DNA from 2 places in the Microbacterium sp. NPDC057658 genome. Region 2 is predicted to be linked to the other one. Evidence: riboswitches for the same ligand, from Rfam matches in the RefSeq annotation. Region 2 holds a riboswitch; the other holds the start of a gene.
What was found. A riboswitch is a leader RNA that binds a small molecule or an ion and turns the genes downstream of it on or off. The one in region 2 is predicted to bind thiamine pyrophosphate.

Region 1: linked by a shared signal. The riboswitch ahead of thiM (hydroxyethylthiazole kinase) and the one ahead of ACFU8V_RS00785 (ECF transporter S component) in region 2 are both predicted to bind thiamine pyrophosphate.

The regions. Positions count from the first base shown of each region.
Region 1 is NZ_JBHVHT010000002.1:600,454-608,266, reverse strand. Features, by position in the region: gene argJ (bifunctional glutamate N-acetyltransferase/amino-acid acetyltransferase ArgJ) at 1-608, opposite strand, end outside; gene argC (N-acetyl-gamma-glutamyl-phosphate reductase) at 605-1,702, opposite strand; gene ACFU8V_RS16435 (bifunctional hydroxymethylpyrimidine kinase/phosphomethylpyrimidine kinase) at 1,942-4,089, opposite strand; gene thiM (hydroxyethylthiazole kinase) at 4,086-4,934, opposite strand; TPP riboswitch at 4,925-5,018, opposite strand; gene ACFU8V_RS16425 (NAD-dependent epimerase/dehydratase family protein) at 5,026-5,997, opposite strand; gene ACFU8V_RS16420 (DUF402 domain-containing protein) at 6,239-6,958, opposite strand; gene pheT (phenylalanine--tRNA ligase subunit beta) at 7,018-7,813, opposite strand, start outside.
Region 2 is NZ_JBHVHT010000001.1:167,916-175,728, forward strand. Features, by position in the region: gene ACFU8V_RS00770 (glutamate decarboxylase) at 1-169, opposite strand, end outside; gene ACFU8V_RS00775 (energy-coupling factor transporter transmembrane protein EcfT) at 270-1,061, opposite strand; gene ACFU8V_RS00780 (ABC transporter ATP-binding protein) at 1,058-2,512, opposite strand; gene ACFU8V_RS00785 (ECF transporter S component) at 2,512-3,153, opposite strand; TPP riboswitch at 3,146-3,255, opposite strand; gene ACFU8V_RS00790 (D-alanyl-D-alanine carboxypeptidase family protein) at 3,333-4,823, shown strand; gene ACFU8V_RS00795 (ABC transporter ATP-binding protein) at 4,874-7,150, opposite strand; gene ACFU8V_RS00800 (ABC transporter ATP-binding protein) at 7,147-7,813, opposite strand, start outside.

The DNA of each region.
Region 1 (7,813 bases), on a different contig from region 2:
CGGCGCAGCGCCTCGTCGGCCTGGAGCGGTTCGAGCACGGCGTCGGTGGTGAGCACCACGAGCATCGTCGCCAGACCCGGGGCGAGCATGCCCGCGCCCTTCGCCATGCCGCCGATCGTCCAGCCGTCGCGGGTCACCACAGCGGTCTTCGCGACCGTGTCCGTGGTCATGATGGCGTGCGCGGCGCTCTCCCCGCCGTCCGCGCTCAGCTCGGTGATCGCCTGCGCGGTGCCCGCGAGGACCTTCTCGCGGAAGACCTCGTCCCCCGTCCCGATGAGCCCCGTGGAGCAGACGAGCACGTCGCCCGCGCTGATGCCGAGCAGTTCGGCCGCCTTCTCCGCGGTCTGGTGGGTCGTCTGGAACCCGAAGCTCCCGGTGAAGCAGTTTGCACCGCCGGAGTTGAGGACGACGGCCTCGACCACGCGGTCCGCGACGGCCTGCTGCGACCAGATGATGGGGTTGGCCTTGGCGCGGTTGCTCGTGAAGACGGCGGCGCCGACCTTGCGGGGGCCGCGGTTGACCACGACGGCGACATCGGGCTTGCCGGTCGACTTGAGTCCGGCGGCGACCCCGGCCGCCTCGAATCCTGCGGGGGCGGTGACGCTCACGGGGCGACTCCGTTCACTGAGAGGGCGCGGGTCTCGGGAAGCCCCAGCGCGATGTTCATGGACTGGACGGCAGCTCCGGCGGTGCCCTTGACGAGGTTGTCGACGGCGGTGACCACCGTCACGCGGTTCGCGGCGCGGTCGATCGCGAGGCCGAGGAGGGCCGTGTTCGCCCCGAGCACGTCCGCCGTGCGCGGGAAGCTCCCCTCCGGCAGCAGCTGGACGAAGGTCTCGTCGCCGTAGGCGCTCTCCCATGCCTGACGGATCTCGGCGTCGCTCACACCCTCGACGATCGGCGCTGTGGACGTGGCGAGGATGCCGCGCGACATCGGCACGAGGACCGGAGTGAACGAGATCCGGATGTCTTGGGTCCCTGAGCCCGTCGAAGGGCCTGAGTCCGTCGAAGGGCCTGAGCCCGTCGAAGGGCGGGCGGCGGCGAGCGCCTGACGGATCTCCGGGATGTGGCGGTGCGTGCCGCCGACGGCATAGGGGTTCGCGGAGCCGAGGATCTCGCTGGCGAGGAGGTTCGTCTTCAGGCTCTTGCCCGCCCCGGACGGGCCGACGGCCAGGACGGAGACGATGTCGCCCGGGTCGATCACGCCGGCCGCGACACCGGGGGCGAGGCTCAGGCTCACCGTGGAGGCGTTGCAGCCGGGTGCGGCGATCCGGGTCGCGCTGCGGAGCGCGTCCCGCCCCTTGCCCCCTCCGACGAGGAGCTCGGGCACGCCGTACGTCCACGGCTCATGGAAGGACCCGCCGTAGAACGCGTCCCACTCCGCCGACGAGGTGAGCCGGTGGTCCGCTCCGGCGTCGATCACCAGCGGGGTGTCGCCGAGGGCGTCCGTGTACTGCCCGGACTGCCCGTGCGGGAGGGCCAGGAACACGATGTCGTGTCCGGCGAGGACCTCGGGTGTGGTGTCCTGGAGCGTCAGGTGGGCGAGTGAACGGAGGTGCGGCTGATGGGCGACGAGGGGCTGTCCGGCGTTCGAGTGCGCCGTGACGGTGCGGATCTCGACGTCGGGGTGAGCGGCCAGGAGGCGCAGGATCTCGCCGCCTGCGTAGCCGGAGGCGCCGGAGACGGCGACGGAATACGTCATGCTTCTACCTTAACGGTCGGGTCCTCGACGATCTCGGGACCGGGGGCGGGGCCGGAGGCGGCGACACCGGCACTCGACCGCCGCGCGGACGCAGGCAGAAGGGCGGGGTCGCCTAGAATCGGCGGCCGCGACGTCGGCGCACGGCGATGACGCTCGGGACGAGCGTCGAAGGAGCGGTGGCGACCGAAGGCATGCGGCGACGATAGCGCGGGCGTGTTCGGCACCGCAAATCCGGGGCGTCACACGACAGCGTGCGCGACCGGTGCGGCGAAGAAGGCCCGTTCGTGCGCGCTCGATGCGAGGAAGGCTCGCCGCATCCGCTCTCGGCCGGTGTCGTCGGCCCTCGCGGCCGCGGCGGCGACATGCGCGACGGCCTGCCGGGTGGCCTGCGCGAATGCCGGATCCGCGTAGGTCGCCAGCCACGATGCGTAGGGATGCCGGGGGTCGCGGGGCGCCGCGCCGAACGCTCCGGCATGGAGCCGCTCCCCCAGGTCGGTGTAGAGCCAGAAGCACGGCAGCACGGCCGCGATCACCGTGGCGTAGTCCCCGCCGAAGGCGACGGCACGCAGGTGGTCGAGGTAGGCGACCGTGGCCGGGGCGGGCTCGGCGGCGAAGGTCGCGCCGTTCACCCCGGTCTCCGGGGTCAGCCACGACGCGTGCAGCTCCAGCTCGCCGCGGATCGCGCCGTGCGCGGCCTCGGCCCAGAACGCCTGCTCGTCGGGGGTCGGAGCGAGACGTGACGCCTCCGCGAGCACCCGGGCGTACTCGCGGAGGTAGAGGGCATCCTGCGCGAGGTAGAAGACGAAGGCGTCGCGGTCGAGAGTCCCCTCGGCGAGCGCGCGCACGAAGGGCAGCGCGTCGATGTCGCGGCGGATCGCGGCGGTCTCGTCCCACCAGGCCGCGGCCACCTCCTCCGGTGTCGGCCGGGTCTCGACCCCGCCGCGCGCCCAGAGTCCCGAGAAGGGATGGATCGGGCCGTGTCCTCGCCCGATCTCCAGGTCGTCCGCCGCGCGGAGGGACTCCCGCAACCAGGCGCGCGCGGCGCGCACCGCGGTCGCGGGATCGTCGCCCGTCGCCAGTCGTGTGGCCAGAGCCGCGGACAGCGAGCAGCCGGTGCCGTGGGTGTTCGCCGTGTGGATGCGCGCGCCGGGGAACTCCGCGTGCGTACCGGCTGCCGTGTCGATCAGGGCGTCCGGTGCCTCGTCCCCGGGCAGATGCCCGCCCTTCACCAGCACCGCGGTCCCCATCGCGGCCGACAGCTCTCGCGCCGCGGCGAGCGCGTCCGCCCAGTCCGCCACCTCGTGACCGACGAGCACCGCGAGCTCGGCGAGGTTCGGGGTGACCACGGTCGCCAGGGACAGCAGGCTCCGCAGCTCGCGCTCCGCATCGGGGTGGAGCAGCCGATCCCCCGAGGTCGCGATCATGACGGGGTCGAGCACGACGATCGGGGGCTGTGTGTCCCGGAGCCACGCGGCGACCGTCCGGATCACCTCCACGTCCGCGAGCATGCCGACCTTCACGGCGTCGATGCGGATGTCGTCACCGACGGCGTCGAGCTGCGCCCGGAGGAAGTCCGCGGGAGGAACGTGCACGGCGCGGACGCCCTGCGTGTTCTGGGCGGTCAGGGCCGTCAGGGCCGCCATGCCGTAGCCCCCGTTCGCGGCGATCGCCTTGAGGTCGGCCTGGATGCCCGCGCCCCCGGACGGATCGCTGCCGGCGATGCTGAGCACGTGCGGCACCGCCCGCCCGAGCCAGCGCCGACGGAAGGCCGCGGCGGCGGTCCGGGGGTCGTCCGCCGCGCACAGCGCCGAGACCACCGCGATCCCGGCCGCGCTGGCCGCGCGCAGCGCCGCCGTGTCGTCGAGCTCCACCCCGCCGATCGCGACGCACGGCAGCGCACTGCGCGCCGCGAACGCGGCGAAGCCGTCGATGCCGAGCGGGGCCGGGTGGTCGGGCTTGGTGCGCGTGGGGCGGATCACGCCGACCCCGAGGTAGTCGACCGTGCCGGGCGGCAGCGCGGCGACCTCCTCGAGGTGCGCGGAGGTGTTCGCGGTCAGCCCGATCAGGGCCTCCGGGCCGAGGAGCTCGCGCGCGCGGAGCACCGAGGCGTCCGCCTGACCGAGGTGCACCCCGTCCACCCTGGCGCCGCGACGACGGGCCTCGACGGCCGCATCGAGGCGATCGTTCACGACGAGCAGCGCGCGACCGTCGATGGCCGCGGACAGAGCGAGGAGCTGCACGACGGTCTCCTCGTCCGTCGCCTCCTTGTCGCGCAGCTGCACGATGCGGACGCCGCCGGCCACCGCTTCGCGGACGGTCGCGACCACCCCGCGTGCGCCGCACAGCGACCGATCGGTGACGAGGTACAGGGACAGGTCGACGGTCATCGGGTCTCCTCCTCGACGCGGGCGCGGTCCCGGAGATCCGCCGGGGTCACGGCGGACAGCGCATCGAGCAGTCCGACGGCGAAGCTGCCCGGTCCGCGGGAGGCCTCCGCCGCCTGCTCGGCCGCGACCGTGTAGACGAGGGTCGCCGCGGCCACCGCCGTCAGCGCATCGGTCCCGGTACCGCGGGACGCCCCGAGGAAGGCCGCCATCACGGCCCCCAGCGCGCAGCCGCCGCCCGTCACCCGCGTGAGCAGCTCGTTCCCGTTGGCGATGCGGATCACCCGTTCCCCGTCGGTGAGGAGGTCGACCGGACCGGAGACGGCGACCACGGAACCGTGCCGGTCGGCGAGCTCCCGCGCCGCCGCTGCCGCCGCCTCGGTACCGTCCGTCGCGTCGACACCGCGGCCGCCGCTGCTGTGCCCGGCGAGCGCGAGGATCTCCGACGCGTTGCCGCGGATGGCGGTCGGGCGCCGCGCGGCCAGCTCGTGGGCCAGTGCCGTCCGCACCGGGAGCGTGCCGATCGCGACGGGATCGAGCACCCACGGCGTGGCGGCGGCGAGCGCTCCGGCCACGGCTTCCCTGCTCGCCTCCCGCTGCTCCGGGGTCGGCGTCCCGAGATTGACGAGGAGCCCCGAGGCGGCACCCGCGAACGGTCCGGCCTCGCCGACGATGTCGACCATCGCCGGCGCCGCGCCGAGCGCGAGCAGCACGTTGGCGGTGAACCCCGTCACGACGGCGTTCGTGAGGCAGTGCGTCAACGGCGGCGCAGCCCGGACCTCCTCCCGCAGCCTTCCCGCCGTGACGGCGAGGTCGAGGACGGATTCCGGACGCACAGGATCGCTCATTGCGACATCCCTTCGCTAGTACGAACTAGATCAGGTTCGACGGGTGTGATCTCAGCCGCGGATGCGGCACCCCGTGTCACTGCCTCGCAGTCTAGCGAGCGAAGGCGTCGAGCAGCGCCCGCTCCTCCGTCCGCGTGAGTCCGGCACGGCGCTCCCGGTCCACGCCCCGTTCGCGCTCGTCCGCCACGACGCGTTCCACCGTCTCTTCGAGGGGCCGGAGCCTACCTCCGCCGCGCCGGTACCGCGCGTTCGAGCGGGTCATGAATCCGCTCATCTCGGGCGGCAGCCACAGCGGGAGCGAGCGCGGCCCCGCCCAGTACGCGACACCCTCCGCGACGAGACGCTCCTCCGTGCCGACGACGACCGGACCGGTGTGCCCGGTGGAAGCGCGCACCGTACGCAGCACGTCCTCCAGGTCGCGCACGTCGCCGATCGCGTTGACGGCACCGGTGACGGTGGCGGACACGACGAAGGCGGCGACGTCCTCGACGTCGATGACCTGCGCCGTGCGCCCGTCGAGCGGCGGGAGCAGCACGGGCTCGTCCAGGGCCCGGAGGAACGCCGCCGCCCAGTAGCCGAAGCGATCGCTCGGGTCGCCGTCGCCGACGATGAGGCCGGGACGGACGAGGAGCGCGCGGTCGCCGAGGCTCTCCTGCACGGCGTCCTCCGCCGCGACCTTCTGCCGCGCGTAGTCGTCGTCCTCACCGGCCTGCGCCGCCGGGTGCCGCGGGGCCGACTCGTCCGTCCCGACCGTCTCGTCGTCGCGGTACACCGACATCGACGAGACGCAGGTCCACCGGGCGGCACGCTCGCCGAGCGCGCGGACGGCCCCGGAGACATGAGCGGCGCGGGAGGAGACGTCGACGACGTGGTCCCAGTCGGTGCGCGAGACGACGTCATAGGCGTCCTCGTCGTCGCGGTCGGCGAGCACGAGGGTCGCTCCCGGTGGCGCCGGCCGCCCGCCGCGGGCGAGGCAGGTCACCGACGCGCCCGCCCCCAACGCGTGCGCGGCGATGCGCTCCGACAGCCATCCGGTTCCCCCCAGGATCAGCACATCCGTCATGTGCCCATGTCATCAGGATCGACGACTCGGGGGAAGGGCCTCCGCTCAGAGCGGAGCGACACAGGCCACCCCGCGAGCACAGGCCCTCACGCGGACACCGGCCCTCACGCGGACACCGCCCACCACGCGAGCTCAGGCCCTCACGCGAGCACAGGCCATGGGCGCTGCTGTCGCCTGATGCCGCGCGAACGCCTGATGCCGCGCGGGCTCGGCGCCGTCGCGGAGGCCGGCCCCGAAGCGGTCAGGGGACGACGATCTCGTCGAGGCCGTCCAACACCGGGATCGTCCACGACGGGTCCGGTCGCCAGTCGATCCACTCCCGATCGAACGGCCAGTCGCCGGCATGGAACGACGCGATGGCCGCGACCGCGTGCCGCTCGATCTGCGCGGCCTGCGCGGCGGTCAGCCGTCCCTGGTCGACGGCGGCGACCAGCTCGTCCTCGTCCTTCATCGCCACGCGCCCGTCCTGTGCGATCTCGACGTCGAGGACGTGATCGGAGGTGTAGGTGGCACTGTCGGTGCGCAGGTGCGCGTTCTCGAGGTTGACGTACCAGCCGGCGAAGTCCCACGTCGTCCCGGTGACCGAGCTCCAGAACAGCCAGACCGACCACGGCACTCCCGCGGGCGCGATGCGCAGGATGCCGTTGCCCCACCACTCCTCGACGATCCGGCGCCGGGGCTCCCGCCACCGCCGATCGAGCGGGACGGTCCGGATGCGCTCCCCGTCCCGCGTGCCCTGACCTTCCTGCTGCGTCCCGGCGGCGAGCCACGCGACGAGACCGCGCTCATCGTCACGGACGACGCGCATGGGGGTGACGGTCGCCGCCTCCCCCGTGGTCCACCCCGGCTTGCGGTAGTGCCAGTCGAGCTGCGCACCCGGCGAGAGGAACGGTCCCTCCCCGAGCGATCGCGCTCCGGCGGGGACCGAGGGTGGCGTGGGCTGCAGGAGGAGGCTCGTCATCCGGCCACGCTATCGCGAGAGCGCACGGCTCCCCGGAAAGGGGCCGTGCGCTCTCCCGATCAGTCGCGGAGGGCGGCGCCGAAGCGCTCCGCGGCGACGGCGACGCCCGCCATCTTCGCCTCGGAGGCCTCCGCGGCGGTCAGCGTGCGGTCGTCGGCCCGGAAGCGCAGGGCGAACGTCAGCGACTTCGATCCCTCGGGCACGCCCTCGCCGCGGTAGTCGTCCACGAGCCGGACCGACTCCAGCAGCGCGCCGGCGCCCTCGATGAGAGCCGCGCGGACCTCGCCCGCCGGCACCTCGGCCGGCAGCGTGAGCGAGACGTCCTGCGTCGCGGCCGGGAACGTGGACAGCGACGCCGCAACAATGCGTCCTCCGGCGAGCGTGAGCAGCCGGTCGAGGTCGAGTTCCAGTACGGTGGCGCGGCCGGGCAGGTCGGCCTCCTCCGCGACGGCGGGATGCAGCTCGCCGACATAGCCGATCTCCTCGCCGGCGGCGACCAGCGCACCGGTGCGTCCGGGATGGAGCGCGGCGCGCTGCGTCTGCACGACGTCGATCTCGATGCCCGCGGCGGCCCCGATCACGCGGACCGCGTCGAGCGCCTCGACGAGCCCGGCGGCCTCGGCGGCACGCCCCGGCTGACGCGGCGACACATTGCCGGTCAGCAGCACCGCGACGTGGCGCTCCTGCGGGGGGATGGAGGCGTCGAGCTCGGCGAGCACCTCATCCGACGGCCGGACACCCAGCGGCGGGACCTCGGCGGTGCCGTACTCCACGCCGGGCTCCGGGACGAACACGGCCCCGGTCTCGAACAGCGCGAGATCCGTGAGCCCGCGCGAGATGTTGCGGTGCGCGGTC
Region 2 (7,813 bases):
AGGTGGCGAGGTTGAGGCGCGCGTTGCCGTCGAGGATGGTCTCGTCCTCGACGATCTGCTTCGCCGTCGCGGGAAGCGACTCGGAATCCGGGATGACGTGTCGCGGTGCGACGGTGGCCTCACCCGGCCGCGTGAAGAGCGGCTGGTCGTCGGCGGAGGAGATGCTCATGGGACGTCCCTTTCGGTCGGTGTCGATTGGCACTGTCTCCAGCGGACGCTAGACCGGCCGTCGAGTCACCTCCAGGGGCCCTCGTCCGAAAGGGGTGAGGTCAGGACGGACCGAGGATGAAGTTCCACGCGCCGGTGGCGACCGCCGCGGCGATCGCGATCCCGGAGATCGCGGCCCCGACGGCCAGGAGGGCCCACTCGGGGGCGCCGAAGCGGGACTCGCGCGCCCAGGTGCGACGGCCGGGGGCACCGAAGCCCCGTGCCTCCATCGCGGTGGCGAGCTTCGCGCCGCGGCGGATCGACAGGACGAGCAGGGCGAAGGCCATCCCGAGGAAGCGCCGGATGCGGCCGCGGTCGGCCACGCCGCGGGCTCGACGCGCCAGTTCCAGAGCCCGCCAGTCGTCGAGGAACAGCCCCACCATGCGCAGTCCGGCGAGCGCGCCGAGCACGAATCGGGCGGGCAGGCGCAGGATCTGCCCGAGGCCGTCGGCGAGATCGGTCGGATCGACCGTGATGAAGAGCACCACCGAGGGCAGGGCGATCGCGAGCACCCGGAGCATCGTGGCGACGGCGAGCGCGAGCGACCCCTCGCTGATGCGCAGCACGAACCAGTCGACGTAGACCGTGCCGCTCGTCTCGCCGTACAGGGCGATGGTGAGCCCTGTGAGCGGCGCTGCGAGCCAGACCGGCCAGGTGCGCACCCAGAACTCCCGCCACCCGATGCCGGCGAACAGGAACAGCACCGCTTCGAGCACTAGGGCGACCGCCGCCGACACGGGATCCAGCGTGAGGATCAACGGCACGGCGATGAGCGCGCTCACGCCGAGCTTCGCGACCGGGTTGATCCGGGCCACGACGCCGGCGCGGGCGCGGGTGTCGGCGAGATCCGTCATGCCGGCGCCCCCAGGGCGAAGCGGGTGGCGTGCAGGGCGCGCGCCACGTCGAGGTCGTGCGTGACGGTGACGATCGCGGAGCCCTCGTCCCGGAGGGTGGCGAGCATCGCGACGAGCTCGGCCCAGGTGCGGGCGTCCTGTCCGAACGTCGGCTCGTCGAGGATCAGCACCCGGGGTCGCGTGGCGATCGCGGCCGCGACGGTGAGACGGCGCTTCTCCCCACCCGAGAGCGTGTACGGGTTCGCGGCTCCCAGCGCGGACAGGCGCAGGCGGGCGAGCAGCTCGTCGACGCGGGCCTCGACCTCGTCCTCGGGGACGCCCAGCGCGCGCGGGCCGATGGCGAGCTCGTCCCGCACAGTGGTGGCGAGGAGCTGGTGCTCCGGCTCCTGGAAGACCATGCCGATCCGGGTGAGGAGGTCGCGGGACGCCCAGCGGATCGGCGCGGGATCGGCACCCTGCGCGAGCACCGGCGTCGCGGTCACGGCCCCCTCCGCGGGCGGGAGGAGGCCCGCGAGGGTCAGGCCCAGGGTGGACTTGCCCGCGCCGTTCGGGCCGGTGATCGCGAGGGCCTCGCCCGCCCGCACGTCGAGGTCGATGCCGCGGGCCACCGGACGCCCCTTCACCCGCGCCACGGCGAGTGCTCGGGCCGACAGCAGCACCTCGCCGGGCACTGTCCTCGGTGCCGGGGGCTCGGTGGGAGGACGCCCGGGCACCCAGACGCCGTCCGCCGCCAGGCGTTCTCCCTGCGCACCGAGCACCGCGGCGGGAGGGCCGTCCGCGACCACCCCGCCGGCACCGAGCACGATGACCCGGGTGAGGAGCGGCAACCACACCTCGAGTCGATGCTCCACGACCACGAGGGTGGCGGGGTGCGCGGCGAGCATCCGCTCCACCGCCTCCCTGACCTCGCGCACCCCGTCCGGAGCGAGGTTCGCCGTCGGCTCGTCGAGGAGGACGAGGCCGGGGCGCATCGCGAGCATGCCGGCGAGGGCGAGACGTTGCTTCTGGCCGCCCGACAGCGCCTTGGTCGGATGATCGAGCGGCACGTCGAGGCCGACGGCAGCGAGCGCCGCCTCGACACGCGGCCAGATCTCCGCACGCGGCACGCCGAGGTTCTCGCACCCGAACGCGACGTCGTCGCCTGCGCGGGCGAGGATCACCTGGGAATCGGGGTCCTGGAGGACGAGTCCGGCGCGCCCGCGAGTCGCCACCGCCGGAGCGTCGTCGACGAGGAGCTCCCCCGCACTCTCACCCTCCTCCTCGCCGCCGAGCACGCCCGCGAGGCCGTGCAGCAGGGTCGACTTGCCCGCCCCGGACGCGCCGAGCACGAGAACCCGCTCGCCGGGCTCGATGCGGAACGAGACGTCGCGCAGCGCCCATGCCCGGCGGCTCGCATGCCGCCAGCCCCAGCCGCGCGCCTCGACGACCGCGGGAGCGACCTGCGCCGCCATCAGACGCGCACGCGCGCCTCGCGCCCGGAGCCGAAGCGGTCCAGTGCTCCCGTCGCCGCGATGCCGCGGGCGAGCACCCACGACAGGGCACCGGCGATGACGGCGCCGGAGATCACGGTGCTCACGAGGTAGATCACGGTGAACGCGGGACCGGAGCCGGCGTACCAGAGGATGAGGTTGTTGATGCCTCCCGCGAGCGCAGCGCCGGCACCGGCGAGGATCGCGACGGGCAGCGACCAGCGACGGTAGAAGAACAGCAGGAAGACGAGCTCGGCGCCGAGACCCTGCACGAGGCCCGCTTCGAGCGTGAGGAAGCCACCCCACTGGTTGCCGATGAGCGCCGAGACGACGGCGGCCAGCAGTTCGACGTAGATCGCCGCACCGGCTTTGCGGATGATGAGGCCGCCGAGCACTCCGGCGAACAGCCACGGTCCGTCCAGGAGCCCCTGGAGCCCGGGGAGCAGCGGCTCGAGCAGGGCCTTGGGGCCCAGGTACCCGACGTTCCAGGCCAGGAAGATCAGGCCGGCGGCGACGCCGAGCACGCTGGCGACGACGATGTCGACGATGCGCCACCGCAGATAGCTGCGCGCCGGAGCGCCGGTCGTCTTCGTGGACGAGGATGCGGACGTGGACGTACTCATGTGAACTCCTCCCTGCGCTGGCATGACCCAGATCAGGTTCGACGGTCGAAGCGCGATTCGCTCCCTCTCAGCCCGGCTCGCCGGACTCCCGTGGTTGTGCTGTCGATCCTAGCGTCTTCCGCCCGCGCGTCCCGAGCCGCGCACGGCGGATTCCTGGCGGCATTCGGTACCGTAAGCGAGTGACCGCTTCCGATCCCCCTGCAGAGGCGTCCGGCGGCGTCGGCGTCGACGCGCGGCCCGAGGACTCCGCCCCCGCGTCCTCGCAGACCGTCGACACGCTGCCTGCGACCACGACGGAGACCGTCGCGTGGGCCGATGCCTCGACACCGGCGACCGCGCTGACCTGGGTCGACACGGACGTGGTCGAGTCCGGGTCGTCGACGCCGGAGTTCGACGCCACCCCGGAAGCCGAGGCCGCCCCCGGCCTGCTGCGCGACGCGACGCTGCGTCCGGCGATCGCCGGCCCCGGCCTGCTCGTCCCGCTCGGGGTCCTCGCCGGGCTCGTCGCCTCCTACGCCGGAAGCACGCTGCTCTGGCCGTTGCACGAGGTCGCCCCCACCGTCCAGGCCGTGGAGGTCACCCCGGTGGCAGCCCCCACCGCCGCGCTCGCCTGGCCGGAGGTGGGCGACGGTGCCGTGGGCATCGCCGGGATGACCACGGCCGCGTCCACGACCGCCCCGGTCAGCATCGCGAGCATCACCAAGGTCGTCAGCACGCTCATGGTGCTCGACCGCCTGCCCCTCGCCCCCGGGGAGCAGGGCCCCGAGTTCTTCTTCACCTACGCCGACAGCATCCGGTACTGGGACTACCGGATCTCGAATCAGTCCGCGCTGGATGTCCCCGTGGGCGGGGTGCTGACCGAGTACCAGCTCCTGCAGGGCACCCTGCTCGGTTCGGCCAACAACTACATCGATCGGCTCGCCGCGGAGATCTGGGGCTCCGATCGGGAGTTCGCGGCCGCCGCCGAGGTCTGGCTCGGCGAGCGCGGGCTCTCCGGGATCACCGTGGTCACGCCGTCCGGATTCGACGCGCGCAACGTCGCCACCCCGGAGGCGCTCGTGGCTCTCGGCGAGCTCGCGATGCAGAATCCCGTGTTCGCGGAGATCGTGGGCACCCGGTCGGTCGAGCTGCCGGGGGCCGGCACGGTGGAGAACACGAACGGCATGCTCGCGGACCCGGGGGTGGTCGGCATCAAGACCGGCACACTCGTCGGCTGGAACCTGCTGACGGCGAAGGACGTCTCCGTGGGGGACTCGACGGTCCGCCTCTACGCCGCGGCACTGAACCAGGAGGACGACGAGGCGCGTCTCGCCCTCACGCGTGCCCTGTTCGCGCAGACCGAGGCTGCGCTGCAGGCGCAGGGCCCCGCCGTTCCCGCCGGGACGGTGGTCGGACGCGTCCGCACCGCCTGGGGCGAGGAGGTCGACGTCGTGACCGGTGAGGACGCGGATGTGGTGCTGTGGAACGGGGCGAGCGCGACCGCGACGGCTGTGTTCGATCTCGGCGAGCAGCGCGAGGCGGACGGCGACGTCGGCACCCTCACCACGGCCGGCCCCATCGACACCACCGAGACCGCACTCGTCCTCGCCGAAGACGTGGACGGCCCGAGCCCGTGGTGGCGCCTCACCCATCCCCTCGAGCTGTTCGGCATCGACGCGGACCGCTCCTGACGACTGACGCCCCGCTCCGAGTCCGGAGCGGGGCGTCAGGGCGATGACGATCAGGGACGAGGCGACGCGCCGTCCGCCCCGTCGTCGAGGAGCGCCTGCGCGGCGGCCGCCTCCGCTCCGGGAAGCTGGGCACCGACGGCGGCACCCGCCACGGCATCGGCCGCCTGCTCCTCCGCGCGGGCCTCGGCGTCGGCCTCTCCCGTCACCACGACCGGAGACGACCCGGTCAGGGCCGCTTCCGCGTCGAGGTCGGTCGCCGCCTGCTCGAACTGCGACTGGTACAGCCGCCAGTACGCGCCCTGCGCGGCGATGAGCTCGTCGTGCGTACCCTTCTCGACGATGTCGCCATGCTCCATCACGAGGATGAGGTCCGCGTCGCGGATGGTCGACAGCCGGTGCGCGATGACGAACGAGGTGCGCCCCTGCCGGAGAGCGGCCATGGCGTTCTGCAGCAGCAGCTCGGTGCGGGTGTCGACCGCCGAGGTGGCCTCGTCCAGGATGAGGATCGACGGCTGCGCCACGAACGCCCGGGCGATCGTGATGAGCTGCCGCTCACCGGCCGAGACATTCGACGCGTCCTCGTCGAGCACGGTGTCGTACCCATCCGGAAGCGCGTGCACGAAGCGGTCGACGTAGGTCGCCCGCGCGGCGGCCAGCACCTCCTCGTCCGTCGCGGTCGAGCGTCCGTAGCGGATGTTCTCGCGGATGCTCCCGGCGAACAGCCAGGGGTCCTGGAGCACCATGCCGGTGCGGGACCGGAGGTCGTCACGCGTGATGGTCGAGATGTCCTGACCGTCCAGCGTGATCCGACCGCCGCTGAGCTCGTAGAACCGCATGATGAGGTTCACGAGCGTCGTCTTGCCGGCGCCCGTGGGCCCGACGATCGCGACGGTCTGCCCCGGCTCCACCCGGAACGACAGATCGGTGATGAGCGGACGCTCCGGCGAGTAGGAGAAGGAGACGTTCTCGAACTCGATCACGCCCTCCCCTTCGCGGAGAGCAGGGGCGTCGGGGCCGTCGGCGTCCTGCTCATCGGCGTCGAGCAGGTCGAACACCCGCTCCGCCGAGGCGGTGCCGGACTGCACGACCGCGGCCATGCCGCCCAGCTCGGACAGCGGCTGCGTGAACTGCTGCGAGTACTGGATGAACGCCTGCACGTCGCCGAGCCGGAGCTGCCCGCTCGCGACCATGAGCCCGCCGAGCACCGCGATGCCGACGTAGGTGAGGCTGCCGACGAAGGTCATCGCGGGCATGATGATGCCCGAGAGGAACTGCGCCTTGAAGCTCGCCTGGAAGAGCTCCTCGTTCTCGGCCTTGAACTTGTCCAGCGCGTCCTGCTCGCGGCCGAACACCTTGACCAGCGCGTGGCCGGAGAAGGCCTCCTCGACCCGGGCGTTGAGCCGGCCGACCTTGCGCCACTGCGTGCCGAAGGCCTTCTGCGACCGCGGTCCGATGACGCCGAAGATCACGCCCATGAGCGGAAGCGCCACGAGGGCGACGAGGGCGAGCTGCCACGAGATCGAGAACATCATCACGAGCACGCCGATCACCGTCAGCACGGCGGTCAGTGCTCCCGACAGCGACTGCTGCATGGTCTGGGTGATGTTGTCGATGTCGTTCGTCACCCGCGAGATCAGCTCGCCGCGCTGCACCTTGTCGAAGTACGCCAGCGGGAGCCGGTTGATCTTCGCCTCGACGGCCTCGCGCAGCCGCCACATGGTGCGCACCATGATGACGTTGATGACGTATCCCTGCAGCCAGCTGAGGAACGCGGCCACGACGTAGATCGCGAGAACCGCGGCGATCACCCAGCGCAGCGCGTCGAAGTCGATGCCGTCGCCGACCCGGAAGTCGCCGAGCGCGCCCACCTGGTTGGCGAAGTCGTTCTGCCCGGCGTCCCGCAGCGCGTCGACGACGACGTCCTGCGGGGTCCCGGCCGGGAAGCCGGGGAAGTCGCCGGTGGGCTGACCGAGCTGGATCGAGATGAAGCCGCGATAGACGATGTTCGTCGCCTCGGCGAGCACCTTCGGGGCGGCGACGGTCAGCACGACCCCGATCGCACCGAGGATCGACACGAAGACGAACCACACCGCGGAGGGCTTGAGCAGCCCGATCATCCGCGCGAAGCTCGGGCCGAAGTTGTCGGCCTTGCCCGGCGCGACGCTGTCCCAGTCGCCGGAGTTCTGCCGCGCCTGCTCGGCGAGCTCCGCCTCGTACTGCTCCTCGGCGGTGAGCTCCCGCTCGACCGTGGGCGCGGCGGCCGCGCCCCGTCCGCGACGGCGCCGACCCTGGGTCCCTGAGCTTGTCGAAGGGTCCTGCTCGCTCATGCGTCCACCCCCAGCTGCGACTCGACGATCTCGCGATAGGTCTCGCTGGTCTCCAGCAGCTCCTCATGGGTTCCGACGCCGACCATGGTGCCGCCCTCGAGGACCACGATGCGGTCCGCGTCGGTGATCGTGGAGACGCGCTGCGCGACCACGATCTTCGTCACGTGCGGGAGCTCGCGCCAGAGCGCCTGCCGCAGCCGGGCATCCGTCGTGAGGTCGAGCGCGGAGAAGGAGTCGTCGAACACGAGCACCTGCGGCCGGTGCACGATGGCCCGCGCGATCGCCAGGCGCTGGCGCTGACCGCCGGACACGTTCGTGCCGCCCTGGGCGATGCGGGAGTCGAGGCCGTCCGGCATCTCCTCCACGAAGTCGCGCCCCTGGGCGATCTCCAGCGCGTGCCAGAGCTCCTCGTCGGTGGCGTCCTCGCGGCCGTAGCGCAGGTTGGACGCGACGGTGCCGGTGAAGAGGAAGGGACGCTGCGGCACCAGGCCGATGCTGTCCCACAGCGCCTCGACGTCGGCCTCGCGGACGTCTACGCCGCCGACGTGCACGGACCCGCCGGACACGTCGAACAGGCGCGGGATGAGCGAGACGAGCGTGGTCTTGCCCGACCCGGTGGAGCCGACGATCGCGACGGTCTCGCCCGGCTCCGCGGCGAAGCTG